2 regions of the Rhizobium sp. P1_B8 genome follow, and region 2 is predicted to be linked to the other one. Evidence: riboswitches for the same ligand, from Rfam matches in the RefSeq annotation. Region 2 holds a riboswitch; the other holds the start of a gene.
The links. A riboswitch is a leader RNA that binds a small molecule or an ion and turns the genes downstream of it on or off. The one in region 2 is predicted to bind S-adenosylmethionine.

Region 1: another riboswitch for S-adenosylmethionine. It lies ahead of AC1D2N_RS07335 (O-succinylhomoserine sulfhydrylase); the one in region 2 lies ahead of metA (homoserine O-acetyltransferase MetA).

What each region holds. Positions count from the first base shown of each region.
Region 1 covers NZ_JBFTZZ010000004.1:96,609-111,567, reverse strand. The annotation lists gene AC1D2N_RS07410 (MATE family efflux transporter) at 1-1,320, shown strand, start outside; gene AC1D2N_RS07405 (quinone-dependent dihydroorotate dehydrogenase) at 1,296-2,384, opposite strand; gene AC1D2N_RS07400 (DUF952 domain-containing protein) at 2,381-2,734, opposite strand; gene AC1D2N_RS07395 (hypothetical protein) at 2,853-3,251, shown strand; gene AC1D2N_RS07390 (response regulator) at 3,343-3,990, shown strand; gene AC1D2N_RS07385 (S24 family peptidase) at 4,107-4,769, shown strand; gene AC1D2N_RS07380 (thermonuclease family protein) at 4,781-5,491, shown strand; gene AC1D2N_RS07375 (tellurite resistance TerB family protein) at 5,594-6,007, shown strand; gene AC1D2N_RS07370 (transporter substrate-binding domain-containing protein) at 6,041-6,916, opposite strand; gene AC1D2N_RS07365 (methyl-accepting chemotaxis protein) at 7,351-9,354, shown strand; gene AC1D2N_RS07360 (VOC family protein) at 9,412-9,792, opposite strand; gene AC1D2N_RS07355 (hypothetical protein) at 10,063-10,215, opposite strand; gene AC1D2N_RS07350 (hypothetical protein) at 10,214-10,492, shown strand; tRNA gene AC1D2N_RS07345 (tRNA-Gly) at 10,519-10,592, opposite strand; gene AC1D2N_RS07340 (2'-deoxycytidine 5'-triphosphate deaminase) at 10,652-11,746, opposite strand; SAM riboswitch at 11,820-11,898, shown strand; gene AC1D2N_RS07335 (O-succinylhomoserine sulfhydrylase) at 11,941-13,125, shown strand; gene apaG (Co2+/Mg2+ efflux protein ApaG) at 13,369-13,761, shown strand; partial or broken gene AC1D2N_RS07325 (Hsp33 family molecular chaperone) at 13,971-14,918, opposite strand; gene argF (ornithine carbamoyltransferase) at 14,947-14,959, opposite strand, start outside.
Region 2 covers NZ_JBFTZZ010000023.1:57,108-72,066, forward strand. The annotation lists gene AC1D2N_RS24870 (MDR family MFS transporter) at 1-296, opposite strand, end outside; gene AC1D2N_RS24875 (MarR family winged helix-turn-helix transcriptional regulator) at 413-940, shown strand; gene AC1D2N_RS24880 (thiamine diphosphokinase) at 1,043-1,699, shown strand; gene AC1D2N_RS24885 (ABC-F family ATP-binding cassette domain-containing protein) at 1,703-3,520, shown strand; gene AC1D2N_RS24890 (hypothetical protein) at 3,641-4,270, shown strand; gene AC1D2N_RS24895 (ABC transporter ATP-binding protein/permease) at 4,342-6,231, opposite strand; SAM riboswitch at 6,344-6,421, shown strand; gene metA (homoserine O-acetyltransferase MetA) at 6,469-7,392, shown strand; gene AC1D2N_RS24905 (aldose epimerase family protein) at 7,619-8,641, shown strand; gene AC1D2N_RS24910 (GntR family transcriptional regulator) at 8,804-9,577, shown strand; gene AC1D2N_RS24915 (SIS domain-containing protein) at 9,574-10,605, shown strand; gene nagA (N-acetylglucosamine-6-phosphate deacetylase) at 10,605-11,756, shown strand; gene AC1D2N_RS24925 (SIS domain-containing protein) at 11,878-12,606, shown strand; gene AC1D2N_RS24930 (NAD(P)/FAD-dependent oxidoreductase) at 12,669-13,865, opposite strand; gene AC1D2N_RS24935 (amino acid ABC transporter ATP-binding protein) at 14,076-14,876, opposite strand; gene AC1D2N_RS24940 (amino acid ABC transporter permease) at 14,873-14,959, opposite strand, start outside.

The DNA.
Region 1 (14,959 bases), on a different contig from region 2:
CTTGCTTTTGACGTGACGCACCGGCTGGTGCTGGCGATCGCCATTCCGATGACGCTCGGCTTCATGACGACGCCGCTGCTCGGGCTGACGAACACCGCCGTGGTCGGCCGTATGGGCAATGCGGAAGCGCTGGCCGGGCTGGCGATCGGCGCCATGCTCTTCGATCTGATCCTCGGCAGCTTCAACTTCCTGCGCGCCTCGACCACAGGCCTGACGGCCCAGGCCTATGGCCGTCGCGACCAGCACGAGCAGCAGGCGGTCTTCTCCAGGGCGATGATTTCGGCGCTCGGCTGCGGACTGGCGCTGCTCTGTCTTTCGCCGCTGCTGATGGCGGCGGGGTTGAGGCTGATGGGGGCGGAAGGAGCGATCGCCGAGGCAACCGGCACCTATTTCTCGATCCGCATGCTGGCAGCACCCGCAGCGCTGGCGAATTACGCCATCCTCGGCTTCGTGCTCGGGCGCGGACAGGGCAATATCGGACTGCTGCTGCAGGCGATCATCAACGGCATCAACATCCTGCTTTCGATCTATCTCGGCCTGACGCTCGATTGGGGCGTGGCGGGGGTCGCCTGGGGAACGATGGCCGGCGAAACCGTCGGCGCGCTCGCCGGGTTTTTCATCGTGCTGCGCGGCTTCGGCAAGGCAGCGCGGCCGGCATGGTCCGAAGTCTTTTCCCGGCACCGGCTGGCCGAGCTTTTTGCGCTCAATCGCGACATCCTGATCCGCACCTTCGTGCTGATCGGCGCCTTCACCATCATGACGCGGATCGGCACCAGCTTCGGCGCGGTGACGCTTGCCGCCAATGCCGTGGTGATGAATTTCTTCCTGCTGTCCGGCTATTATCTCGACGGGCTTGCCAATGCCGCCGAACAGATCATTGGCCGGGCAATCGGCGCACATTACCGGCCGGCCTTCGACCGCGGGCTGAAGCTGACGACCTTGTGGTCCTTCGGACTGGCGGCGATCGGCTCCGCCTTCTTCTTCCTCGCCGGACCCTGGCTGATCTCGGTGCTGACGACCTCACCCGAGGTACGGCAGGCGGCCGAAACCTATCTGCCCTGGGCGGCGGTGACGGGACTGACCGGCGCGCTAGCCTTCCTGATGGACGGGGTCTTCATCGGCGCCACGTGGTCGGCCGACATGCGCAACCGGATGCTGATATCTTTTGCCGGCTATCTCTTGATGCTCGCGGTCTTCGTGCCGCTCTTCGGCAATCACGGCCTGTGGCTTGGTATGAACGCCTTCCTGCTCTTCCGCGGTTTCTTCCTGGCGATGCTGGTGCGGTCGCGGGCCGATCAGACCTTCCGCGCCGCCCAATAATCCAGCCGGGTATCGCGCAGGTCGCGGATCGAGGCGGCTTTTTCGCGGTCCAGCAGTTTCGAGAGGCCGCGGACGATATCGCCGGCCAAGCCGGGGCCTTCATAGACCATACAGGAATAGAGCTGGACCAGATCGGCACCCGCCCTGATCTTCTCCAGCGCCGTCTCGGCCGAGGAGACGCCACCGACGCCGATGATCGGCAGATCAGGGCCGACGCGCTTGCGCATCCTGGCGAGCACGGCCGTCGACTTTTCGAATAGCGGCACGCCGGAAAGGCCGCCCGCCTCCTTCGCCTGCCGCTGATCCTTGAGGCCATCGCGCGACAGCGTGGTGTTGGAGACGATCAGGCCGTCGAGCGCATGCGAGAGCACTTCCGCGGCGATATCGTCCATGCCTTCCTCGGTCAGATCAGGCGCGATCTTCAGAAAGACCGGGATCTTCCGGCCTGTTGTCGCCGTCATCTCATCGCGCGCCGCAAGCACTGATGACAGCAGTACCGCAAGGCTTTCGCGCCCCTGCAGGTCGCGTAGGCCGGGGGTGTTCGGCGAGGAGATGTTGGCGGTGAAATAGCGCGCGACGGAATAAAAGCGGCGGATGCCGGCGACATAGTCGGCGATGCGATCCTCGCTGTCCTTGTTGGCGCCGATATTGACGCCGATCATGCCACCGCCGCTTAGCGCGGCGAGGCGCCCGAAGGCGGCATCATGGCCTTCATTGTTGAAGCCGAGACGGTTGATGACGCCTTCATCCTCCACCAGGCGGAAGATGCGCGGGCGCGGATTGCCGGATTGCGGCTTCGGCGTCACCGTGCCGATCTCGGTGAAGCCGAAGCCGAGCTTCAGCAGCGCCTCCGGCACCTCGGCATTCTTGTCGTAGCCTGCGGCCATGCCGAGCGGATTTTCGAAGGTAAGGCCGGCAACGGTCTGGCGCAGGCGCGGATCGGGCGTGAGCTGGCAGGCGGGCACGAGGCCGGATTTCAAGGCGGCGATCGACATGCCGTGCGCCGTTTCCGGATCGAACAGGAAGAGACCCTTGCGGGCGAGACGCTTGAAGGGATCGATCATGGCTGCAGCTCCGGGAAAATATGGGCGCCGGCTTCGTCGAGCGGCAGCGGCGCCTCCCATAGCACGGTTGCAAGCGGCAGGTCGGCGTAGAGATGTGGGAAGAGATCGCCGCCGCGCGAGGGCTCAAAGACCAGCTTGTCGCCAAAGCCGCGGCCATCGACGGCAATCAGTAGCAGGCCGGACTGGCCGGCAAAGTGCAGGGCAGCGGTCTGCTTCATCTGGTCCGCCGTCGAGAAATGGATGAAGCCATCTTGGAGATCGATGCCGGCGCCATGAAAAATGCCGGTTTGTCTGGCTTGCTGCCAGAGCGTTTCCGTCACGATCTTGTAAAGGGTCGGTGTCAGGGTCATCATGGCCTCACGATGGGCTGTTCCTTGGTCACGAGGGCTTTGCCGGAAAGAGGCGGCGATGTCCACGCCCCGGCGCGAAAAACGGGACCGCCACAAGCAAAATCCGGAGGATGAGACGATGAAGGTTTTGATTCTGACGCTTGGCGTTTTTCTCATGCCGTTGGCGGCCGCGGCGGCCGAACCCGATGCCGGCCGCTTCCAGCTGGAGAAGAGCGGCGATCATTTCGTCCGGCTCGACCGGCAGACCGGGGCCATGTCGATCTGCCAGGACAAGGACGGCGCCCTCGTCTGCCGGATGGCAGCCGACGAGCGGGCGGCCTATGAGGACGAACTCGACCGGCTGGCAAAGCGGGTGACGGCGCTCGAACAGGGCAATGTCGCCCAGCGCGCGCTGCCGAGCGACGCCGAGGTCGACCGTTCGATCAGCATCATGGAGCGGATGATGAAGAGTTTCATGGGGATGGTGAAGGAGTTCCAGGCTGAGGAAAACACCAATCCCCTTCCGCAGAAGACCTGATCTGATATAGTCATGTCAGCAAGCCGACATGCAACGCGGAGGGATGGCGTCGCATGCAAGGCATGATCGGGCTCTTGGGAGGGAGTTTTCGATGCAGGAACAGACCATCATAATTGCGGACGATCATCCGCTTTTCCGCGACGCGCTGCGCCAGGCAGTGATCGGCATGGAAGGCCGGCAGTCGATCGTCGAGGCCGGCGATTTCGCTGCCGCACGTCGAGCGGCAGGCGCGCATGCGGACGCCGACTTGATGCTGCTCGACCTCGCCATGCCCGGGGTCAGCGGCTTTTCCGGCCTGATGGCCTTGCGCTCAGAATTTGCCAGCCTGCCAATCGTCATTGTGTCGGCAACCGATGACGCGACGACCATCCGCCGGGCGCTGGAACTCGGCGCTTCCGGCTTCATTTCGAAATCCTCCGGCATCGAGGATATTCGTCGCAGCATCCAGACGGTGCTTGCCGGCGACATCGCCACGCCGGAAAGCTATCGCGACGGCCAGGAGCAGGATCCCGATGTCGCCGACCTGATCCACCGCCTGCATACGCTGACGCCGCAGCAGAGCCGGGTGCTGACCATGCTTGGCGAAGGGCTGCTGAACAAGCAGATCGCCTACGAACTCGGCGTCTCCGAGGCGACGATCAAGGCGCATGTCTCGGCGATCCTGTTGAAACTCGATGTCGACAGCCGGACGCAGGCGGTGATCCAGCTCGGCAAGATCAACATGGCGATGGTCGCCTGAGCGCAGCATGCGATAACAGGATTTTATTCCTCTTCTATCTTTACTCGGGCGGCGCGGTCGGTTAATATTCCGCCGGGTTGGAGCGCGGCGTTGAATGAGCCGCGACGGAATCGCGCATGCTGTCACACGACCAGATCTGGGAAGCGCTCGACAGGCTTGCCGAACGGCACGAGCTGACGCCATCCGGACTTGCGCGCCGCGCCGGCCTCGACCCGACCTCCTTCAACAAATCGAAACGGCTTTCCGCCGATGGGCGGCTGCGCTGGCCCTCGACGGAATCGATCGCCAAGGTGCTCGACGCCACAGGGGCGAGCATGGAGCAGTTTATGGCCTTCATGCGGCCGGATGCCGGCTCGGGACAGCAGGAAGGCGCATTTCCTCAGCGAGGCGGCTCCATTCCGCTGCTCGGCTTCGCGCAGGCGGGCGCCGGCGGCTTCTTCGACGATGGCGGTTTTCCGGCCGGCCAGGGCTGGGACGTGGTGGAATTTCCAGCCGCCCCGGCACAGAAATCAGGCGTCTATGCACTAGAGGTGCAGGGCGAGAGCATGATGCCGCTCTACCGCGACGGCGATGTGTTGATCGTCGAGCCGGGGGCGCAGGTGCGCCGCAACGACCGCGTCGTCGTGCGCACAAACGAGGGCGAGGTGATGGCCAAGGTGCTGCTGCGCCAGAGCCCGCGATCGATCGAGCTGATGTCGCTCAATCCCGAACATCCCAACCGCATCCTCGAGCTTTCCGACGTCGCCTGGATCGCCCGCATCATCTGGGCCAGCCAATAGGAAGATATTCCATGCGCCCTGCCGCCTTCATTACAGGTATCACGGGGATGGTAGTGGTGGTCGGCCTGCTGATGGCGGGCGAAGCAAGACTTGGCGGCGGCACGGCCGGCGAAGAGACGGCGTCCGCAGGGGAGACGGCGACAGCACTAGCGGATGCGGCCCCCGAGGCCAGCGAACCCGCGACGATGTCGGACGACCGTGCCGAAATGATTGCTCGCTCAGTCGAACCGACGGCCCCACTCGCTCCAGACCCAGGCGACGGGGTGACATCCAAACCGGCCGCTCTGCCGCAACAAGCGGAGACGGCAGCCGGGAAAACGGGAGGTCCGGCGACGAAAAAGGCGATGGAGCTGGCACGGCCGGCCGTCGACAATGCCGGCATCCTTTCCTTTGGCGAGCGCAGGCTTCAGCTTGCCGGCATCGTGCCGACGCCGGTCGACAGGATTTGCGGGCCGGCGGATCGGCAATGGCCCTGCGGCATGATGGCGAAGACGGCGCTGCGCCTGCTGTTGCGCAACCGCAGCGTCACCTGCGACCTCGAGAGTGCGGAATGGAAGGAAACGGCGACGACTGCCTGCCGGCTCGGCACACAGGATCTCGGCTCATGGCTTGCCGAAAACGGCTGGGCGGAAGCAGCGGCGGGTTCGCCGCTTAGGGAGATCGCCGAGACGGCCAGGCAGGCCAGAAAAGGCATTTACGGCGACGATCCGCGCCGCAAATGAACCGGCAGCCTTGGCAAGCGATCGGACAGCCCGGATCGGGCCGATCCCTTGTAATGGCTGTCGCCAATTCCTAATCTGGGCTGATCGAAAAAGGAATCAGAGATGAATAAGCCGCTTTCCGCCCATGATGCGCTGATCTACGTGATGGTGATGGCATCCGCCGTCGACAGCACGATGAACGACAGGGAACTGGAGAGGATCGGCCAACTGATCGGATTCCTGCCTGTTTTCCGGGATTTCGATGACGACAAGCTGATTGCGGTGGCGCGCGACTGCGCCTCGCTGCTCGCCGGGCCGGAGGGCCTCGACGTCGTGCTGGAAACCGTGCGCGACACCCTGCCCGCAAAACTTTACGACACGGCCTATGCGCTGGCCGTCGAGGTGGCATCCGCCGATCTCTCGGTCAAGGCGGAGGAATTGCGGCTGCTCAGCCTGCTGCGCGACCGGCTCGGCCTCGACAAGCTCACCTGCGCGGCAATCGAGCGCAGTGCGATTGCCCGGTTCCGCAAAGGCTAAAGGCTAAAGCGCGTCTCGCGTCTTTTAGCGGCTTCAATAGAGCCCGTAGGGAAAGTAGCGCAGATAGATTTCCTGGAGGCGGCCGTTGCGCGACAGCGTGGCGAGCGCGTGGTCGATGGCGGATGTCAGCACACTGTCCTTCTGCCGCAGCATGATTGTCATGCCCTCGCCGAGAAATTGCTCGGAGAGATAGGGACCGTCGAACAGCGCGCAGCATTTTGCCGAGGCCGGCGAAGAGACCCAGAAGGAAAGCTGCAGCGCATCGGCAAAGGCGGCATCGACCTTGCGATCCTTGAGCGCCGCCAGCAGGGCGTCCTTTGTGTCAAATGGCTCGGCCTTGATCGCCGGGAAGAAGGCTGCCAGCATTGCCTCGTGCACCGTCCCTCTGACCACACCGACCGGATGTTTCGACAGGGCGGCAGCGGTCTTTCCGTCGAGCGGCACGGCGAGATTGCGCACGAAGCGCGCCGGCAGCATCAGGTAAGGTCTGGAAAAGACGAATTGCCGGCGCAACTCCGGGGTCACGGCAAAACCGGCGATGACGGCATCGCCCTGCGAGGCGGCGAGCGCATCCCTGAGGTCGGCGAAGGGGAGTGCCTGGATCTGGCACTTGTCTGAAATCTCCAGCTCGCTGCAGATTTCGCGGGCGAGGTCGACATTGAAGCCGGAGAGCTTGCCGTTCTGATCGGTGAAATTGAAGGGCGGGAAATCGACCGACGTCAGGAAGCGCAAGCGCACCAGCGAGGAGAGATCGGGCCTGGCAAGACGTTCGCGTGCATCGAAGAGCAGCGGCAGCGAGGGGGACGCCTGCTGGGCGGATGCGGCCAAATTCGAAAGAAGCACGCCGAGAAACAGGCCGAACGCGAGAAAACCCTTCAGAGTCAGGGATGCTAGCTTGGATTGCATCATCGTGATCTTGGTCTCTGGGTTGAGCGCGAAGCATTGCGGCGTCGGCGAGATGTATCAGAGTCATGCGTGGTGGGGAATATGCGTGGAGGTGAGCCGGATCGTGCTGAGGGCACGTCCCCTCGCCCCGTTTTTTACGCGGAGAGGGTTAGGCTGTGGGCAGACATCGGCGTGGACCGACAGCCGTGGCAACGCACCCGAGACGACAATTCAGCCCCTAAAAATCACAGTCATCCGCGGCCCTCTGTTAGCGCGGAATTAAAGAATATCGCCTTTATTTGTCGCGACGACATCGGACCCCGCCAGCCGATCGCATGATGCAAGCGTCAGCCCAAACGTAATCCCTAAACCGCAATATTGAAGCAGCGTTTTTCTGCAACAATTGATTTCAAAAGCACCGGGCGCGCGACACGCCCCGTCAATCGGGTGACATTTCCATGCTGAAACATCTGAAAATCCGCACAAAAATCATATCGGTCGTGGCGCTGCTCGGGCTGATCACCATGGCCGGGCTGATCTATGTCATCTCCGAGTTCCGCCGTGCGGACGCGGCCTATAGCGCCTTCATCGATCATGAGGCGCAGGCCTCGATGCTGAGCGCGCGCGCCAGCGCATCGGCGGTGGCCTCAGTGTTGCAGGTCACCCTGCTTGCCGACATGAAGCCCGATACGCCGGCATTCCAGACGGCGCTCGCCACACCGAGCAAGCTGCCGCAGGCGCGTGACCGCATGAAGCAGGCGCTGGCGCTGGTGCCCAGCCGCAAGCCAGCGATCGATGAAATCCAGGCCGGAATCGATGAGATCGAAACGCTGGCGAACAAGATCACCGAACAGAGCAAAGCCAAGGACAGCGCCGGCGCGCTTTCGAATGTTGCCCTGATCAATGCCAAGCTCAATGCGCTGACGCCGAAGATGATCGCCAACAATGATGCGATGATGGCGATGCTCAACGATGGCGGCGACGCGCTCTCGGCTTCCGTCAACGGGCGGATGGTCTTCTGTTTCGTGCTGATCGGCATCGCGGTTCTCGCCGCCGTCGGCTTCAGCGTTTTCGTCGCCCAGATAGGCATCGCCGGCCCGATGGCACAGCTGCGCCAGCGCATGACGCGGCTTGCCGAGGGTGACACAGCAAGCGATGTCAGCGGCCTCGACCGCGGCGACGAAGTCGGCCAGATGGCAAAGGCCGTTTTGGTCTTCCGTGACAATGCGATCGAGCGGGCCCAAATCGAGGCGCGCGCCGAAGCCGACCGCAACGTCAGCGACAGCGAGCGCCGCGAACGCGAAGCGCAGAAAGTCCGCGAAGCATCCGAACTGGAACGCGCCGTCACCGCACTCGGCGACGGCCTGCGCCGCCTTGCCGCCGGCGATCTCGCCTCGCATATCGACGAACCCTTCGTCGCGCATCTCGATGCGCTGCGTGCGGATTTCAACAACTCGGTCGAGAAGCTCAACGAAACCCTGCATACGGTCGGCGCCAATGCCCGGGCGATCGGCGCCGGCGCCAATGAAATCCGCTCTTCCGCAGACCAGCTTTCGCAGCGGACGGAACAGCAATCTGCCTCCGTCGAAGAAACGGCAGCGGCGCTGGAGGAGATCACGACGACGGTGCGCGACGCCGCCAAGCGGACCGAGGAAGCGAGCCAGCTCGTCGCCCGCACCCGCCTCGGCGCCGAGAAATCGGGCGAGATCGTCCGCAAGGCGGTCTCCGCCATGCAGCAGATCGAGAAGTCCTCGGGAGAAATCTCCAACATCATCGGCGTCATCGACGACATCGCCTTCCAGACCAACCTGCTGGCGCTCAACGCCGGTGTCGAAGCGGCGCGTGCCGGTGAAGCCGGCAAGGGTTTTGCCGTCGTCGCCCAGGAAGTGCGCGAGCTCGCCCAGCGCTCGGCCAAGGCGGCCAAGGAGATCAAGGCGCTGATCAGCACCTCCGGCACACATGTGCAGACCGGCGTCTCGCTGGTCGGCGAAACCGGCAAGGCGCTCGACGCGATCGTCGCCGAGGTGCAGGAGATCAACCAGCACGTCCACGCGATCGCCGAGGCCTCCCGCGAACAGTCGATCGGCCTGCAGGAGATCAACACCGCCGTCAATTCCATGGACCAGGGCACGCAGCAGAATGCGGCGATGGTCGAGGAATCCACCGCCGCCAGCCACAACCTCGCAACGGAAGCGGCAGCGCTCAACAATCTGCTCGGCCAATTCAGGCTGACCGGCACCGGCGGCTTCACCACTAGTGCGCCGATCGCGCCGGCCCACACCGCCGCACCGCGCGCTGCCGCCCGCCCGGCAGCCAGGGCAGCCCCGATCCGCGTCGCTAGGGAAGGCACCGCCCGCCCTGCCGCCTCGCCGGCCCGCGCGCTCGGCCAGAAAATCGCCAACGCCTTCGGCGCCGGCGGCAGCACGTCGCCGAGCCAGGATCCCGACTGGACGGAATTCTGAGCCGGTCAAAACAGGCATTGGCAAGGGCGGCTGCGGCCGCCCTTGCTATTTGGGGACCTAACCCTGTCGCCAGCCGATCTCGACCAGGATGTTTCCGGGCGCCGTGCAATAAAATAGCCAGCCGCCGCGCATGGCGACCGGCGGGCCGGACAGATCAGCACCGGCAGCCGCAAGCCCGGCATGGACCGCATCGACATCCGCCCTTTCGGGCAGGATGAAGCCGATGTGATAGGTCTGGCGCCCGATCTCCACCTGATCGGCGGTGCCGAACTTGGCGATGGCGTGGCTGAGGACAATTTCGAGGCCGGCATCGTCTTCCAGGATCGCGAGGCCGTTCTGACCGCGCATATCCTTAAGTCTCAGGCCGAAATGACGGATCAAGAAATCCGCCGTGGCAGCAATATCGGGAACGTGGAAATCGAGATGGTTCAGGCGCATGACAGTCTCCGTTCGAAAAAAATCCCAGGACTGCCTTTTTGCCGTCTCCGCACGCCGCCGGGATCCCGCATCTTCATGCGGATCACGTCGCGGGTTCTCGTGCCATGGCACGGAGCAGAGCTTCGCCGGAGCGCTTAACGCTCCAGCGGAAGGGACCGGGCTTACCTCAACCGATCCTGCCTTTTTCGACGATGCCGATCTAGCAGACGGCACCGGTTTCGGCAATGGATGCGTCGGCGCATCTGGAGGAACGGGATTATCACCCTAATATCAAGAGGTGGAGGTGGAGTCCGGCCGCTCGATCACGACGTCCCCGGCGATGCTTCCCAAAGGATTGAAGAGCGGCATGGGCTTTCGTGTCGTCAGCTCCTCTCCGGCAAGGCGTAGAGTGATGCCATTCACGGCATTGGGAGGGATGGACATGAAACCTGCAATCATCGGCCTCATCGGCACGCTCGTTCTCGCCGGATGCAGCACCGTCACCTATGGCGGCCCCGGCCTCGAACCCATACCGGGAAGCATCACCTATAGTGGCCAGCCCCGTACCAAGCTCACCAAATCACCGGTTGGTTCCGCCTTTCCGCATGATTTCATCGACCAGTACGGCCAGCAGGTGGAGGAAACCTACATCATCCAGCCCGACAGAAGCCTGATCATCGCGCATCGTCGGTACAAGCCGATCCGGTTTTTCGGGGATTAGGCGCATCAGGTATAGTTTGCGGGAGCTGGAGCGGGTGAAGGGAATCGAACCCTCGTATTCAGCTTGGGAAGCTGCTGCTCTACCATTGAGCTACACCCGCGTTGATGCGAGATTTCCAACAGATGGGGGCCGCTGTCAAGTCGCGGCCGCCGGGAAGGCTCAGATGCGGAAGTGCTTCGAGAGCTTGAGGCCCTGGGCCTGATAGTTGGAGCCGAGGCCCGAGCCATAGAGGCTTGCGGGCTTTTCCTGCATGTGCTCGTAGACGAGGCGGCCGACGATCTGGCCGTCTTCGAGGATGAAGGGCACCTCGTGGCTGCGCACTTCGAGCACGGCGCGGCTGCCGCGGCCGCCGGCCGGAGCATGGCCGAAGCCAGGGTCGAAGAAGCCGGCATAATGCACGCGGAATTCGCCGACCAGCGGATCGAAGGGGGTCATCTCGGCTGCATAATCCGGCGGCACGTGCACGGCCTCGCGCGAGACGAGGATATAGAACTCGTCGGGATCGAGGATCAGCTCGTTGCGGCCGCGGCTATAGAGCGGTTCCCAGAAATCATAGATGTCGTGCTGGGCCTTCTTGTCGACATCGACGACAGCGGTGTGATGTTTGCCGCGATAGCCGATCAGGCCTTCCTTGTCTCCGGCGAGGTCGATCGACAGCGCGATGCCGCCGCCTGATACATTCGGCAGCTTGCTGGCGACCAGCGTCTCGCTTTCATGCAGCTTCAACAGTTCCGGCTCGCCGAGCAGAGCCTGGCCGACGCGAAAACGGATCTGCGACAGGCGCGAGCCGCGGCGCACGACGATCGGGAAGGTGCGTGGGCTGATTTCGAGATAGAGCGGGCCGGCATAGCCTGATGGAATCTTGTCGAACTCCTGGGCGTAATCGGTGATGACGCGGGTGAAGATATCGAGGCGCCCGGTCGAGCTCTTCGGATTGGCCGAGGCCGACATGTCGGCCGGCAGCGCCAGGCTCTCCATCAGCGGCACGATATAGACGCAGCCGGTTTCGAGCACCGCCCCCTCGGAGAGATCGATCACATGCAGGCTCAGCCGGTCGAGCTTGTCGGACACCAGATGCGAGGGGCCGGGCATGAAGCTGGCGCGCACGCGAAACGCCTTGGCGCCCAAGCGCAGGTCGAGACTTGCCGGCTGGATCTGGTCACGGTCCAGCTCCCGTTCGGAGATCAGACGCTCCGTTTCGAACAGCGCGGAGATCGCGCGATCCGCCAGAATTCCCGTTTCACGAGCCATCATGCCTCATCCATCATTTGCCGCCGACAAAACCAAACTCGGGGAATTGACGCAAGCAGCTAACAGCAGTATTGCAGAATTATCCCGTGGTGATTTGGCCGGTCGGCTTGCAGCCACGTTAAACAAGTGGCTAAAAAGACCGGGTTGAAACCGGTCTGCTTTTGCGACCGGTTTTTTTGTTATGTGAAGGTGATGGCATGAGCAAGACCTGGCGCCCGGCAACCCAACTCGTCCACGGCGGCACGCTGCGTTCGCAATATGGCGAGACGTCCGAGGCAATCTATCTCACGCAAGGGTTCGTCTACGAGACGTCGGAGGCAGCCGAAGCCCGCTTCAAGGGCGAGACGGAGGGCTTCATTTACGCCCGCTACGGCAGCCCGACCAATGACATGTTCGAAAAGCGCATGTGCATGCTCGAAGGCGCCGAAGACGCCCGCGCCACCGCTTCCGGCATGGCCGCCGTCACCGCGGCGATCCTTTGCCAGCTGAAGGCCGGCGATCATATCGTCGCTGCACGTGCCCTCTTCGGCTCCTGCCGCTGGGTCGTCGAGACGCTGGCGCCGAAATACGGCATCGATTGCACGCTGATCGACGGCCGGGATCTTGCGAACTGGGAAAAGGCGATCACGGCGAAGACCAAGGTGTTCTTCCTGGAAAGCCCGACCAACCCGACGCTCGAAGTGATCGATATCGCAGGCGTCGCCAAGCTCGCCAACCAGATCGGCGCCAAGGTCGTCGTCGACAACGTCTTTGCGACACCGCTCTTCCAGAAGCCCTTGGAGCTCGGCGCCCATATCGTCGCCTATTCCGCCACCAAGCATATTGACGGCCAGGGCCGCTGCCTCGGCGGCGTTGTCCTTTCCGACAAGGAATGGATCGACGAGAACCTGCACGACTATTTCCGCCATACCGGCCCGGCGATGTCGCCGTTCAACGCCTGGACTTTGCTGAAGGGCATCGAGACGCTGCCGCTGCGCGTGCGCCAGCAGACCGAGAATGCGGCGAAGATCGCCGATTTCCTGGCCGAGCAAGGCAAGATCGCCAAGGTGATCTATCCCGGCCGCAAGGACCATCCGCAGGCCGATATCATCGCCAAGCAGATGACCGGCGGCTCGACGCTGGTCGCCTTCGAGCTGAAGGGCGGCAAGGATGCGGCCTTCGCGCTGCAGAACGCGCTTGAGATCGTCAAAATCTCCAACAATCTCGGCGACAGCAAGAGCCTGATCACCCATCCGGCGACGACGACGCACAAGAACCTGACGGAAGAGGCGCGCGCCGAACTCGGCATCTCGCCTGGTACGGTCCGCCTTTCGGCCGGCATCGAGGATACCGACGACCTGATCGAGGATTTCGCACGGGCGCTTGCCAAGGTTTCGGCCTGACCTAGGGATAAAGGCGGCCGGACCTCATTTGGGGTTCGGCCGTGCCGGATCTCACCAAGGTGAGGCCGGGGGAACAAGTTTGCCCGCCGCGGCGTTCCGAACCGGAATTCACACTGACAATTAGGCTTAACGATCGAAAACCCTTCGGATCACAGCCGTTTCAGCGATGATAATTGTTCCGTTTCTTGACGGACAGGGCCTCTTATAAGATACGGGTAACATATCTTGACTAAGGTGCAAGGCATGTATCGCGCCCTCACAAGAGACATCGAAGTTGTAGTCGAACCGTTCTATCTGGAGGAGCAATCCGATCCGGACGACGATCGTTATGTCTGGGGTTACCGGATTGTCATCAGCAACAATTCCGGCATCGCCGTTCGGCTGGTCAACCGTTACTGGAACATCACCGACCAGAACGGACAGGTGGACGAGGTCACCGGTCCCGGCGTCGTCGGCGAGCAGCCGCGGCTCAGCCCCGGCGACACCTACGAATATTCCTCCGGCTGCCCGCTCGACACGCCCTCAGGGCTGATGTTCGGCCATTACCAGATGGAAACGGATGAAGGCGAGATGTTCGATGTCGACATCCCCGCCTTCTCGCTGGATTCCCCGGGGCTGCTGCGCGTGCTCAACTGACGTGTGACGCCATAGGCCGTACACCTCTGCCCAAGAGATCGCCGACACTGGCCCCTCATCCGGCTGCCGCCACCTTCTCCCCGTAAACGGGGCGAAGGGACCATGCCGCGACCTCTCCGTTCCTCACCCAGCTCTTGCGGGGCACGTCCCCTCGCCCCGTTTACGGGGAGAGGGTTAGGGTGAGGGGCAGCCATTAATGCGAACGGAGCCTATTCAGCCGGCTGAAGCTCGGCCGGCTCGAAGCGGTAGGTGGTCGAGCAGAATTCGCAGGTGACGGCGATTTCGCCGTTTTCCTGGCTGGCCTCGATCTCCTCGGCCGAAAAGCCTTTCAGCACACCCTTGATCTTGTCGCGCGAGCAGCTGCAGCGATCAAAGACGGCGCGCGGTTCATAGACGCGCACGCCGCGCTCGTGGAACAGGCGAAACAGCAGCCGTTCGGTGCCGACAAGCGGGTCGGTGAGTTCATCGGCGTCGATGGTCTCGACCAGCGAACGGGCTTCGACCCAGGCATCGTCCTCGCCATGCGGGCGGTTGCCAGTGTCGCCGTCGCCGCCGTGGAGATCCGGCTGGCGCATGCGCTCCGGCGCTTCCGGCAGGAACTGGGCGACGAGGCCGCCTGCCCGCCAGCGATGGCGCGGCTTGCCGGCATCGTCACGATCGAAGAGTTCAGCGGCGGCAAGGCGGACGCGCGTCGGGATCTGCTCCGACTGGCGGAAATAGACGCCGGCAATTTCTTCGAGCGTAGTGCCGTCGAGCGCGACGATGCCCTGGTAAGGCTGGCTGAACTTGCCCTGGTCGATGGTGAAGGCGAGCACGCCCTTGCCAAGCAGTTGCTCCGGCTCGGTTTCACCAGACTCGATCGCCTTGTTGAGCAGCGCCTGATCGAAACGGGCATAGGCGCGGACATTTTCCGGCGTCGAGAAATCGGCGACGAGGAGATCGACCGGGCCATCGCCCTTGGTCTGCACCGTGAACTTGCCGTCGAACTTCAGCGAGGTGCCGAGCAGCACCGTCAGCACGACGACTTCGGCAAGCAGCCGGGCAACAGGTGCGGGATAATGATGACGCTCGAGGATCGCATCGAGCATCGGGCCGAGCTGGACGGCGCGACCGCGCACATCCAGCCCCTCCACCTGGAAGGGGACGACATGGTCATGTCTGTGACTCGCGACGTCCGATTATGGTTCAGATCGCGCCC
Region 2 (14,959 bases):
ACCGCCGAGCCGACGGTGAAGATCATGATCGCCGTCATCATCACATATTTGCGGCCGAACAAGTCGCCGAGCTTGCCGTAGAGCGGCATGACGGCGCTCAGCGACAGGAGATAGGCGGAGCCGATCCAGCCGAAACGCTCGAGATGGCCGAATTCACCGACGATCGTCGGCAGAGCCGTGGAGACGATCTGATTATCAAGCGTCGCCATGAACATGGCGGTCATCAGGAAAAGGAAGAGGATAAGCCGGCGACGAGGATCCGTCACGAGCGGCGCAGGCGCGAGTTGCATGTCCATGGGAGGCATCGTTCCGGGTTGATATGCTTTTATGTGCTAACGGCATATAGTTGTCAATGGCACATTAATGACATCGGCATATTCAATTTTCGAATCGGCTCTGTTATGGTCCTGTGATGAGCGACGTCCTGACCAAGACCCTTTCTGCGGAGCCGGCCGAGCCGGATCGTGAAAACGTGCCGCGTATCGGCCGGAGCATGGCACGCATGCGGCTGATGACCGGGCGTCGGCTGATCGGCCGGCTGGCGATCCAGAGTGCTGCACCAGGCCTTGAGCTTTCGCATCTCGACGTGCTCGATGCCGTACGGAGGGCGCAGCCTGCCGGCGAGGTCACGGTCGGCATGATCGCGGAGATGCTGCGCATCGATCCGTCACGGGCAAGCCGGGTGGTCGCCGACATGGTCGGGCGCAACGTGTTGCGCCGCGAGGCCTCGCAGGCCGATGCGCGGCGGATCGTCGTCGTCATGACCGAGGTCGGCCAGGACCTGCTTGCCGAGATCGTCGCGCAGAAGCTTGCAATCATTTCCGAGATCGTTTCCGACTGGCCGCAGGAAGATGTCGAGCGCTTCGCAGCGCTTTTCGAGCGCTTCATCGGCGGCTACGAGGCGGTCTTCCTGTCGCGCGACAAGGATACGCCGGGCTAGGCGGCAGTTTAAAGTGATCGAGCGTCCCGTTGGTGTTGGACGCACGGCGCTTTCAGGCAAGCGGCGCCCCTTCCCCTCGACCCCCCGTTTGCGCTAAGGGCAATGCCCATGAGCCAATCCACCTTCACCATTCTCCTTGGCGGCGAACTCAGCCTGACGGAGCGCCTGCGCCATGCCATCGCCGACAGCCGCTTCATTGCGGCCGATGGCGGCATGCGGCATGCGGCAGCACTCGGCATCGAGCCGGAGCTCTGGGTCGGTGATTTCGATTCGACACCGGCCGATCTCGCGGATGCATTTCCGAATGTGCCGAAACAGCCTTATCCGGCAGCGAAGGCGGCGACGGACGGCGAAATCGCCGTGGCGGAAGCAATCGCGCGGGGCGCGCGGCGGCTCATCCTCGCCGGCGCGCTCGGCGGCGAACGCTCCGATCATGCGCTTCAGCATCTGCTGTCGGCCGTCAGCCTGGCAGAAGAGGGTTTTGACCTGCTGCTGACCTCGGGCAAGGAGGAGGCAGTGCCGCTGGTTGCCGGTACGATCGAACTGGACCTTCCCAAGGGCAGCCTGTTTTCCGTGCCCGGATTCAGCGAGCTGAGAGGGCTTTCCATCGAGAATGCGCGTTATCCGCTGGCGGATTTCCATCTGCCTTTCGGCTCGTCGCGCACCATTTCCAATGTTGCGGAAGGCACCGTTCGCTTTTCGCTCCGCAGCGGCCGGGCAATCGTGCTCGCCCGGCCCTATGATCTTTCCGGAGTCTGATTTTTGGCCCCTCCCATTCTAAAACTCGACGATATCTTCCTGAGCTTCGGCGGCGCACCGCTGCTAGCGGGTGCTAGCCTGCAGATCGAGGCCGGTGACAAAATCTGTCTCGTCGGGCGTAACGGCTCGGGAAAATCGACACTGCTGAAGATTGCCGCCGGCCTGGTCGAGGCACAGTCCGGCGAGGTCTTCCGCCATCCGTCCTCGACGGTGCGCTATCTCGAACAGGCGCCGGACTTTGCCGGCTTCAACACGGTGCAGGCCTATGCCGAGGCCGGCCTCGGGCCGGGCGATGACCCCTATCGTGTCACCTATCTGCTGTCGCATCTCGGGCTGACCGGCGAAGAAGACCCCAGAATGCTGTCCGGTGGCGAATCGCGGCGCGCTGCCCTTGCCCGGGTTATGGCACCGGAGCCGGACATTCTTTTGCTCGACGAACCGACCAACCATCTCGACCTGCCGACGATCGAATGGCTGGAAGGCGAGCTGCAAAAGACGCGCAGCGCTTTGGTGCTGATCTCGCACGACCGGCGTTTCCTCGAAAAGGTCTCGACGGCAACCGTTTGGCTCGACCGCGGCACCTCGCGCCGGCTCGACCGCGGCTTTGCGCATTTCGAAGCCTGGCGCGACCAGGTGCTGGAGGCCGAGGAACTGGAGCAGCACAAGCTCGGCAAGTCGATCGAGCGCGAGGAGCACTGGCTGCGCTATGGCGTCACGGCGCGGCGCAAGCGCAATATGCGCCGTCTCGGCGAGCTGCAGACGATGCGCTCGAACTATCGCGGCCACAAGGGGCCGCAGGGCACGGTGCAGGCGACGGTTTCGGACGCGCAGGAATCCGGCAAGCTGGTCATCGAGGCCGACAAGATCACCAAGAGCTTCGGCGAGCGGGCAATCGTCACGCCGTTTTCGATCCGCGTGCATCGCGGCGACTGCATTGGTCTCGTGGGACCGAACGGCGCCGGCAAGACGACGCTGCTGAAGATGCTGACCGGGCAGCTTGCGCCTGATAGCGGCACGGTGAAGCTCGGCACCAATCTGGAGATCGCGACGCTCGACCAGAAGCGCGAGGATCTCGACCCCGAGGATACGCTTGCCAACTATCTGACCGACGGGCGCGGCGAAAACCTGCTCGTCAACGGCGAGCAGCGCCATGTCACCGGCTATATGAAGGAATTTCTGTTCCAGCCGGAACAGGCGCGTACGCCGATCAGAAACCTCTCCGGCGGCGAACGCGCCCGGCTGATGCTGGCGCGCATCCTTTCGCGCCCGACGAATCTCTTGATCCTCGACGAGCCGACCAACGATCTCGATATCGAAACACTCGATCTCCTGCAGGAGATTGTCGCAGGCTTTCCCGGCACCGTCATTCTCGTCAGCCACGACCGCGATTTCCTCGACCGCACCGTGACCTCGACGATCGCACCCGCCCTGCCGGATGCGCCTGATGGCCGCTGGATCGAATATGCCGGCGGCTACTCGGACATGCTTGTGCAACGCAAGGGCGCGCTCGAGGAGCGCAGAAAAGCCGAGAAGGCGGCGGAGAAGCCGAAGACGCAGGAGGCACCAGCGCCAGGCAGCTCGAAGGTCAAACTCTCCTTCAAGCAGAAATTCGCACTGGAAAACCTGCCGAAGGAAATGGCGAAGGCCGAAGCCGAAATCGCCAAGCGCGAACAGGTGATGGCAGATCCCAATCTTTTCACGCGCGATCCTGCCGCCTTCAACCGACTTGCCAGCGAGATGGAAAAACTGCGCGCCGGCCTGACAAAGATGGAAGAGGAGTGGCTGGAGCTCGAAATGCTGCGGGAAGAGCTGGAAGGCTGAGATTTTCTCGAGGCTGAAGGCTCACTTTTCCTTGATTCGTCAGTGTGTCGTCCTGCGGCATAAGGTGCCGTCCGGCAGCCGGGGATATTGCCGATCGCAATGGCGACAAGGAAAAGTCAGATGTCTCGCAAGCCCTATTCCGGAATTTTCACGGCGTTTGTCGCCGGTAGCCTCGTGACCCTTGCCCTGTCGCAAGCCGCGCAGGCGCAGGATGCCCAGCGCATTCGTGTTCGCGGCGCCATCGAAAGCTTCAGCGGCGATACGCTCGTCGTCAAGACGCGCGAGGGCAGCGATGCGACGATCGCGCTGAAATCCGGCTGGAAGGTCGGCGGCATCAAGAAAGCCTCGGTCGAGGATATCAAGCCCGGCGATTTCGTCGGCGTCGCTTCACTTCCGAAGGGCACGGGCCCGGACGGGGCGATCGAGGTGCTGATCTTTCCGGCGTCGATGAAGGGAACCGGCGAGGGCAACCGTCCCTGGGATGCGCAGCCGAACAGCCAGATGACCAATGCGACCGTCAGCAACGCCGTCAAATCCGTGGACGGCCACACGATCACGCTGACTTATCAGGGCAAGGAAAAGACGATCGCGATTGCCGATGGCACGCCGATCGTGACGTTGGCGCCTGCGACCAAGGATGATCTGAAGCCCGGCGCCGGCGTCGTCGTCACCGGCGAAAAGGCGGCGGACGGCAGCATCTCGGCCAGCCAGATCGCCGTCGGCCTCAACGGCATCACGCCGCCGATGTGACCAGCGGCTCAAATCCTTACCTTATGCAGGCCGTCATCCCAAAACAGCTCCACACTTTTGGGCGGCATGTATTAAAGCGCCGGCGCGGGCACGGCGGCAGCGCCCGCACTGGCGCTGGCGCCGGTCTGGGCGACAGGCGGCTCCTCGGAAATTGACGGCAGCGCCTGCAGATGCAGCACGCGCGGCTTCAGCGCCTCGAGATAGGCCTCGGAGCGGCCGATATAGATCATGCCGCTTTCGGGCATGGAGACGAGCAGGTTCGCCATTGTTTCCTGCAGTTCCGGCTCCATGCCTTCCAGCACTTCGTCGAAGATGATCCAGCGCGGGCGCACGAGCAGGAGGCGGGCAAATCCGATCGCTTTCTGCTGGTCGCCGTCGAGCAGCTTGTCCCAGCGGGCGCGGGTATCGAGCCTTGCGATCAGCGAATGCAGGCCAACCTTGTCGAGGGCCGCCTCGACGGCGGCTTTCTCGTAGGCTTCGGGACGTTCGGGAAAGGCCAGCGCCTCGCGCAGCGTGCCGCCGGGAACATAGGCAACCTGCGGAACGAAGAGCATGTCGTCGATTGGCGGCAGGCCCATCGTGCCACTACCGCACGGCCAGAGGCCGGCCATCGCCTGGAACAGCAGCTTGCGGTTGACGCTGTGATCGCCGTTGATCATGATCCTTTCGCCGGCCTTGATCACGACATTGGTTTCACGCAGTCGGAAACCGCCGCATTCCTCGATATCTTCGCCGACTTTGGCGACGATCACCACATCCTTCAGCGTCAGTGTGTCGGGCGCGGCGTTTTCATAGGCGATACTGTCCTTCAGGTCGAAGTCCTCGTCCATGTCGAGCAGCGCCTGGCGGAAATCGGTGACGCGCATCAGCGTGGCGCGCCACTCGGCGATCGGGCCGAAATTGGAGACATACCAGCGCAGCGCCGTGTTGACCTGGTTGAAGGCGCCGACCGACATCATCAGCTGGCCGAGGGTGAGGCCGCCGGAGAAATAAGCTGGGGCGGCAACGATGATCGGGATGACGATTACCAGCCAGCCGTAGCCGGCCGAAACCCAGGTGAGATTGGTATTGGCCATGGCGAGCCGCTTGACGACTGTCAGTACCGAGCTGATGTCGGTGTTGATACGTCGGCGCTCGTTCTCCTCGCCGCGGGCAACGGTGATCGCCGGCATGTTCTCATTGGCATGCATCAGCGTGAAGCGAAGCTCGGCTTCTTTCGAAAAACGGTCGGCATTGAGCTTGACCAGCTTGCGGCCGACGACCTGGCTCAGCACCGAGGCGGAAGCGGCATAGAAAATCGCCGCCCAGACCATGTAGCCCGGAATGGAGAAGCTGTGGCCGCTGATGCGGAAGATGAAGCCGCTCGAAAGCTCCCAGAGCACGCCGATGAAGCTCACCAGGAGGATGGTCGACTGCAGCAGGCCGAGAACGAGCCCTGTCGTGCTTTCGGCAAGGTTGCGGGAATCCTCGTGCAGGCGCTGGTCCGGATTGACGCCGATCAGGCCGCTGGAGGCAAGCCGCAGTGCCCGCTTGCGCTTCAGCCACTGGTCGACGAGATCGCGTGACAGGCCTTCACGCATATAGAGCGCCGTCATCTGGTTCAGCCAGGCCTGCAGCACGTTGAGCAGCAGCAGCGTGCCGGCGATCATCGCGAAGATTTCGAGTTGGTGGAAGAATTCGCCGAGGTCGCGGCGCTCCAGCGAGTCATAGAAGGGCGCATTCCACTCGTTCAATATGACCTGGCCGTAGGACGTCGCCAGGATAACGAGGATCAGCACGGTCGCCAGAAACAGCACCCTGCCACGCACTTCCGAATTCCAGAATGCTGAGAACATGACGCCGAGGCGATATGTCAGGCTGAAATCATACCCTACCCTATCCTGCCTTCGGATGCCCGGCCTCCCCTCGATCTTATCTGCCATTACGCTTTTCCAAATCGCCCATGCCCCTATAAATAACATGGTGGCGTTACGGGTCTATCAACAGATTCTATCATTCATTAAACTGTGATGATGCGGCAGAGGTCACTTGACTGCAGTCGACAGTTGATTCGCGACCCGACTGGGTCTAATTAAAGCGCTCCGTGGTGATTTGGCCGGCCGGCTTGCAGCCACGTTAAAAAAGTCGCTAAAGGGCCGCGTGCGGACCGGTAGCGATTTTTTTCGCCGCCGGTTTTTGTTTTTGATCGAGTGACCGCAATGCCCATCAAGATCCCCGATACGCTGCCCGCCTTCGAAACCCTGGTTCAGGAAGGTGTGCGGGTGATGACCGAGACGTTGGCGATCCGTCAGGATATCCGACCGTTGCAGATCGGGCTGCTCAACCTCATGCCGAACAAGATCAAGACCGAATTGCAGATGGCGCGTCTCGTCGGCGCCTCGCCGCTGCAGGTGGAACTGTCGCTCATCCGTATCGGCGGCCACAAGGCGAAGAATACGTCAGAAGATCATTTGCTTGCCTTCTACCAGACCTGGGAGGAGGTAAAACATCGCAAGTTCGACGGCTTCATCATCACCGGGGCGCCGATCGAGCTTTTGCCCTATGAGGACGTCACCTATTGGGCGGAGATGCAGCAGATTCTCGACTGGACGGAAACGAATGTCCATTCGACGATGAACGTCTGCTGGGGCGCGATGGCGGCGATCTATCATTTCCACGGCGTTCCGAAATACGAGCTCAAAGAGAAGGCCTTCGGGGTTTACCGCCACCGCAACCTGAAGCCTTCGTCGATCTATCTCAACGGCTTTTCCGACAATTTCGAGGTGCCGGTGTCGCGCTGGACCGAAGTGCGCCGCGCCGATATCGAGAAATCCGAAAGGCTGGAGATCCTGATGGAATCAGCCGAGATGGGCGTGTGTCTCGTGCACGAGAAGAAGGGCCGGCGGCTCTACATGTTCAACCATGTCGAATATGATTCCACTTCGCTTTCCGACGAGTATTTTCGCGACGTCGATGCCGGCGTGCCGATCAAGATGCCGCACAATTACTTCCCGCATAATGATCCGGCGCTTGCGCCGCAGAACCGCTGGCGCAGCCATGCGCATCTCCTGTTCGGCAACTGGATCAACGAAATCTACCAGACGACGCCTTTTGATGTGGAAGAGATCGGCACGGACCTCTGACCGTTGCCGATCGCCCCTCGAGCCGGTGCCGCCGCCTCATCGCTGCGGCATTTTCTTTCCGATCCGCCGGTTGCGGATTGAAGCAAATGCGGGCAGGTTCCTGTCCCGAAACCTACCACACCGCGCGTCTTCATCGGACGTGCAATGCACAGTTTGAATCGCTTCAAATTCCTCAAATCGATTCCGAATTGAGAATTTGCAGCAGAGATAGAATGGACGGTCGATCATGTCGGATAAGTTGGAGCGGGACGTTTTCGGGCAGACGAAGGCGGGCGAGACCGTCTATCGCGTCGTGATCAAGGGCGGTGGGCTGACGGCCAAGATCATAAGCTGGGGCGCAGTCATCCAGGATCTGCGCCTCGAGGGACATGACGCGCCGCTGCAGCTCGGCTTCGACGATTTCGACAGCTACCCCCTCTATTCATCCTATTTCGGCGCGACACCCGGCCGCTGCGCCAACCGCGTCGGCGGCGGCAGGTTTACGCTTGACGACAAGGACTATCAGCTCGAACTGAATGAAAACGGCGTGACGCATCTGCATGGCGGCAGCGACAATATCGCCAAACGCAACTGGACGATCGTCGAGCATGACGTCGACCGCGTGGTGCTGAAGATCGTCGATCCCGATGGCCGCGCCGGCTATCCCGGCAATTGCACCATCCAGGCGACTTTCTGGGTGCATGGCAACGGTGAACTGTCGATCACCTACGAATCGACCAGCGACCAGCCGACGCTCGCCAATGTCTGCCAGCACGCCTATTTCAATCTCGACGGTCGCGACGATGCGCTTGGCCACGATATCATGATTGCCGCCGATCATTATCTGCCGACCGATGAGAAGCAGGTGCCAACCGGCGAGATCCGTTCCGTCGAGGGCACCGAATTCGATTTCCGCGAGATGGCGCCGATGAAGCGTTTCGTCGACAGCGAACAGGTGTTCTACGACCATAATTTCTGCCTGTCCGCCGAGCGCACCGCCAAGCGGAGTGTCGCGCTCGCCCGCAGCCTTTATTCCGGTGTGTCGCTGGAAGTGCGCAGCACCGAGCCAGGCGTACAGTTCTATGCCGGCTTCAAGCTCGATACCGGGGCTCCCGGCATCGGCGGGCGCAAATACGGTCCATTCGCCGGCTTCTGCCTGGAGACGCAGGTCTGGCCGGATGCCATCAATCACCAAGGTTTTCCGAATGCGGTTCTGCGCCCCGGCGAAGTGCTGCGCCAGGAGACGGATTATATCTTCACCAAGAACTGAGCGTCCTCCAGCGCCGCGCGTTTCTAACGCGGGGCGCTGTCGACGCACGGTTGTCAGATTTGGTCGCTATGAAACCCTCGCCGGCCCGCCGGCGAGGGTTTTTTCTTTCGGCATTCGATTCTGTCTTGCCGATTGGTCCTATATAGGTTCTATTGTGCGTCCATGGATAGAACCAGTCTGATAGCGGAATTGAATAGCCGCGGCCTGCGTGACGAGGCATTGACCGGGCCGCTCTACAAGCGGCTGGCGCAGACGCTGACCGGCCTCATTCAGGAAGGCCTGCTGAAGCCCGGCACCGCACTCCCGGGCGAGCGCGACCTTGCCGAAGCTCTGAAGCTCGGCCGAGTGACCGTGCGCACCGCCTATCGTGATCTGATGGCGTCCGGCGCATTGGAATCGCGCCACGGAAGCGGTACTTTCGTGTCGAGCAGAGTGGAGCGCATGGAACAGTCGCTCTGGCGGCTGTCCTCCTTCTCCGCCGACATGCGTTCACGCGGGCGTCTGCCGGCCGCACGGATATTGTCGCGGGCGGTCAATACGCCGTCGCCGGAGGAATCCTTCCTGCTCGGCCTCGGCGGCGACGAGCCGGTGCTGAGACTCGACCGCTTGCGCCTTGCCGACGGCCTGCCGCTGGCGATTGAACGCGCCGTGGTGCCGATCAAGTTCCTCGGGCACGATGCCGGCGGCGAGGGATCGCTCTACGATGCGCTGACGGCCAGCGGCCACAGGCCCGTGCGCGCGCTGCAGCGGCTGACGGCGGTCACGCTCGACCCGTCCTCCGCCGCAATCCTGAACGTCAAATCGGGCGCGCCGGCGCTCCTGATCGAACGCGTCTCGCGCCTGGAAGACCAGCGCGTCGTCGAATACACCCGCTCGCATTATCGCGGCGATGCCTATGATTTCGTAGCCGAATTGAGAATCGGAGATGACCTATGAATGACAACCAGTCACTGATGCTGCAAGAAGCCGGCCAATCGCCAGAGGTGGTGGCTACGCTTCTCGAAAAGGAAAAACCGGTCTTTGCCGAGATTGCCCGGCTGTTTTCGTCCGCCCGCCCGAGCGTGGTGACGACGGCGGCGCGCGGCTCCTCGGACCACGCCGCCACCTTTTTCAAATATCTTTTCGAGATTACCTGCGGCGTTCCGGTCGCCTCGGTCGGTCCGTCGATCGCTTCCGTCTACGGTGCGGCGCTGCATCTGAAGGGCGGCGTCCATTTCACCGTCTCGCAGTCGGGTGCCAGTCCCGATATCGTCGCGTTGCAGGATGCGGCGAAGAAGGGCGGAGCGACGACGATCGCCGTCGTCAACGTCACCGACAGCCCGCTTGCGAAACAGGCCGATATCGTTCTCGGCCTCAATGCCGGCGCGGAAAAGAGCGTCGCGGCGACGAAATCCTTCATAGCCTCGGTCGCCGCCCTTGCCGGTGTGACGGCTGCGATCGGCGGCGCGTCCGACCTGCAGGCCGCGCTCGACAAGCTGCCGCAGGCGCTGTCGGCGACCGCCGGGATCGACACGGCGGCAGCCGAGGAGGTGCTCTTCAACGCGACCTCGCTCTATACCGCCGGCCGCGGCCCGGCCTTTGCGATCGCACTCGAAGCGGCGCTGAAGGCCAAGGAAACCTCCGGCCTGCATGCCGAGGCCTTCTCGCTGGCGGAACTGATGCACGGCCCCATGCGCCTGGTGCAGCCGGGCTTCCCGATCGTCGCCTTCGCACCCGACGATGCGGCCTTCGCCAACAATGTCCAGGCGCTGGAGCGCCTGCAGAAGCTCGGCGCCACCACTGTAGGCTTCTCGGCGCAGCCGCTTTCCGGTGTCCATCTGCGCGTGCCGACGACGGGCAACGGCCTCGTCGATCCGCTGGTGTCGCTGCTCGTCTATTACCGGCTGATCGAGTCGGTGACGCGCCGCAAGGGCTTTGATCCCGACAAGCCGGCGAACCTGCTCAAGGTGACGGAGACGGTCTGATGGTCCGCAAGATCTTCCTCGGCGCCCGCATCTTCGACGGCGAGCGCTTCCATGACGACAAGGCGCTCATCGTTGCCGATGGCCGCGTCGAAGCGATCGTCGCCAGAGATGATCTGCTGGACGGCGAGGTGGTGACGCTTGCGGGCGGTATTCTGTCGGCCGGCTTCATCGATGCGCAGGTCAATGGCGGCGCCGGGCGGATGCTGAACGACGAGCCTTCCGCCGCCTCGATGGACATTATCGCCGGCGGGCACCGGCCCTATGGCACGACGTCGCTGCTGCCGACACTGATTACCGATACATCAGAAGCGTCCATTGCCGCCATCGAGGCGGCCAAGGAGGCTGTCAAGGCGAACCGCGGCGTTGCCGGTCTGCATCTCGAAGGTCCGCATCTGGCGCCTGCGAGGAAGGGTGCGCATCTGGCCGAACTGATGCGACCGGTGGAGGACCGCGACGTCAAGGCCTTCATCCAGGCACGCGAGGCGATCGGCACTCTGCTCGTCACAATGGCGGCCGAGCAGGTGACGGTTGCCCAGGTGCGCGAGCTTGCGGAAGCCGGTGTCACCATCAGCATCGGCCATTCCGATTGTTCGAGCGAGGCGGCGGAAGAGCGTTTCGATGCCGGCGCGCGGGGCGTCACGCATCTCTTCAACGCCATGAGCCAGCTGGGACACCGTGCGCCTGGTCTCGTCGGCGCGGCGATCGATCATCCCTCGACCTGGTGCGGCATCATCGCCGATGGCCATCACGTCGATCCGAAGGCCTTGCGCACGGCACTGCGCGCCAAGCGCGGCGAAGGCAAGCTGTTCTTCGTCACCGACGCGATGTCGCTTGTCGGCTCGGAGAAGGATTCGTTCACGCTGAACGGGCGCACCGTCCGGCGCGAAAGAGGCGGCTTCTGCTCGAAGCTGGTGCTTTCCGACGGCACGCTGGCCGGTTCCGATGTCGACATGATCTCGACGATCCGTTACGGCGTCACCTATCTCGATCTGACGCTCGCCGAGGCGTTGCGCATGGCGACCCTTTATCCCGCCCGGTTCCTCCGGCTTGCTGATCGAGGCCATCTCTCGCCGGGGACACGCGCCGATCTCGTGCATCTGACCGATGCGCTTGCCGTCACCGCCACCTGGCTCGGCGGCGAAGCGGCCTGAACGCTAAGGCGCGTCGCGATCTTTCAGATTCGCTCTTCGCGCTTTAGATCTTTGTTTTTACGCATGTCGTTATCGCAAAACCGCGGCACACTTTTGCGCGACATGCTCTAGGAGAAGTGGGATGACCGACATTACCGATGCCTATTTCTCCAACCTGATCGGCCGGCTGGAAGAGCTGAAGCAGGTGCTTGCCGAGCCGATGGCGCAGGCAGCAGCCGTCATCCTCGATGCTGCCCACGGCGACAAGCGCGTCTATGTCTTTGGCACCGGCCATTCGCACATGCTGGCGGAAGAGGTGCACTATCGTGCCGGCGGGCTCGCTTTCACCGTGCCGGTGCTCGTCGGCTCGGCCATGCTGCATGAGGGTGCGGTCATCAGCTCGGTCTATGAGCGCACACAGGGCCTGGTGCGGCCGATGCTGGAGCGTTACGGCATGCAGCCGGGCGATGTCATCATCATTGCCTCCAATTCCGGCGTCAACGCCGCGCCCATCGAGGCCGCCGACTATGCGCGCGAAATCGGCGCAAAGGTGATCGCCATCACCTCGATCGCCTATTCCTCAGCGATCGCCAATGGCCGCCGGCGGCTCGCCGACGTGGCCGATGTGGTGCTCGATAACGGGCTGCCGCCGGGTGATGCCGTTGTCAATCTCGAAGGCACGGGGCTTCGGGTCGGGCCGGTCTCGACGGCGGTCGGGGTGACGGTCATCAACGCGATCTTCGCCGAAGTCGCCTCGGAGCTTTCGAAATCCGGCGATGCGCCAATTTATCTCAGCGCCAACATGCCGGGTGCTGCCGAGATCAACCAGAAGCTCGTGCGGAAATACCGGCCGCGCAACCCGCATCTCTGATGATGGGAGCGAAGCGGTGTCGCAATCACAGTTCCGTATGTCGAGACATGCTCCTGACGCGATCAAGCGGCAAGAATGGAGCTGACCATCCGAGCCGTCCGCGGTGCCAGCGTCAAACCGATATGCCCGTGTCCAAAAGCAAACACCACGTCCCTTCCTCCTCTTGAAGGCCGGATGACCGGAACGGAATCGGGCATGGAAGGGCGGAAGCCCATCCAACTGCGGCTTGGTTCGCCAAGCGTCGGGAAAATCCTGCGAGCGTTTGCCAACAACACTTCGAGGCGCCTTGGGTTCGAAGGCGCGGTGATGCCTCCGAGTTCCACAGTGCCGGCCACCCGCAGGCGGCCGCGCATCGGGGAAAAATAAAATCCGTGATGCGTCGGGCATACCGGTCGTTCCACCGGCAATGTTTCCATATCGAATTCGAGATGATAACCCCGCTCGGTATCCAGGGGGACCCGCTCTCCGAGCTGCAGAGCCAGACCGCGGGAATGGGCGCCGGCAGCGATCACCGCCGCTCGGGCATGGATGCTGTGGGCCGAAGCCATCATCCTCACTCCGCTCCGCTCACGCGAAATAGTCGTCACCGAGTCTCGAACGAACTCGACGCCCGCTCGTTTGGCGGCGGCTTCCATCACGCTCATGACCTGGCCGGGATCGGTGAAGTTTATCGCTTTCGGAAAGAAAAGCCCTCCGCCATGGACCTGCGGCAGCCGAGGCTCCAGGCTTTGCACCTGGTCGGGTGTGAGAAGCTGCTGCGCTATCCCATAGGTTCGGCGAAGCTCGACATCCGAAGCGGCTGCCTTGAAGGCCTCGGGCGTCTGGTAGAGATAGAGGCATCCCTTCGCGCTCAAAAGATCGGATGCGCCGATCTCTGCCGCGAGTTCGAGCCATTCCGATGAAGCGTCGGACAGAAGGTCGGCGATGCGGCTCGTATTGTCTCTGTATCTGTGCGGGAGAGATTCGTAGGCAAAACGCATCAGCCAAGGAAACAGCGTGGGCAATGCCGTTTTGCGGATGGACAGCGGGCTGTCGGAATTGAGAAGCAGCGAGGCCAGGTTTTTGAGGATGGCGGGCGTACCGACGGGAATGATTGCATAGTCGGCGATCGTTCCAGCATTGCCGTAAGATGCTCCCGAACCGGGTTTGTTAGGTTCGATCACTACGACATCGCGACCGTCTGCACGTAGCCGCAGCGCGGTTGCCACGCCGATCACACCGCCGCCGATGACGGCGATATCTGTCGTTAGTTTGTCCATGTAATTATGTATCTACCTCGGCGCCTTGTGATGCCGCGATCCGTTATGTGAATTCGCCAACCCGGCGGCGCCATGCGCCGCCGGGCCGGTTCGGTTCAATCGAGGACTAAGGCGCGTCGCGATCTTTCAGATTCGCTCCTTGCGCTTTAGCTCTTTATTTCTACGCATGTCGTTGCCGCAAAACCGCTGCACACTTTTGCGCGACATGCTTTAGCCTGGCGAAGCGTAGCGCGCGACATAAGCCGCCGTGCGTGCTTCCGTTGGACGGTCAAGGACATCTCCGGCGGTTCCCTGCTCGATGATAAGACCACCGTCGATGAACACGACCCAGTCGGACACTTCCTTCGCGAAGGGCAGCTCATGCGTGACCAGGATCATCGTCATGCCGTCGGCCGCAAGTTCCCGCATGACGCGTAGAACTTCCCCGGTCGATTCAGGATCAAGCGCCGATGTCGGCTCGTCGAACAGCAACACCGTTGGTTCTAGCGCCAGGGCGCGTGCGATCGCCACACGCTGCTGCTCGCCGCCCGACATCTGTTCCGGATAAGCCATCGCCCGTTTGGCGAGGCCTACTCTCGTCAGAAGTTCCACGGCCCGTTCCACAGCCTCTCTCTCGCCGATCCCGGCTGCATGCATCTGAGCGAGAACGACGTTCTCCACGGCCGTCAGATGCGGGAACAGATTGAAGCGCTGAAACACCATGCCGACACGTTGCCGAAGCTTTGCAAGGTTGCGGCAGGTCACCTCGCCATTGGCGAAGATCGTCTCATCGCCGACGGTGATCGTTCCCTGATCGGGACGTTCAAGCAAATTGACGCAGCGCATGAGGGTGGTCTTTCCTCCGCCGCTCTGGCCAATGATGCTCACGATCTTGCCAGCGGGAACCTCGAGATCGACGCGGTCAAGCACCAGGCGCCCTTCGAAAGACTTGCGCAATCCGCTGATTTTGACGGCCGGGCGTCCGACCGGCTGCCGTGACACGAAAGGAGTTTTGGCAGGGATGGTCGTCATGGGCAGATCCTCCCCTCGGCGAGGTAGGTCCTCGCTAATTTCAGCCGGCGCCTTCTGGCCAAGGACAATGGCACGCCCGCATG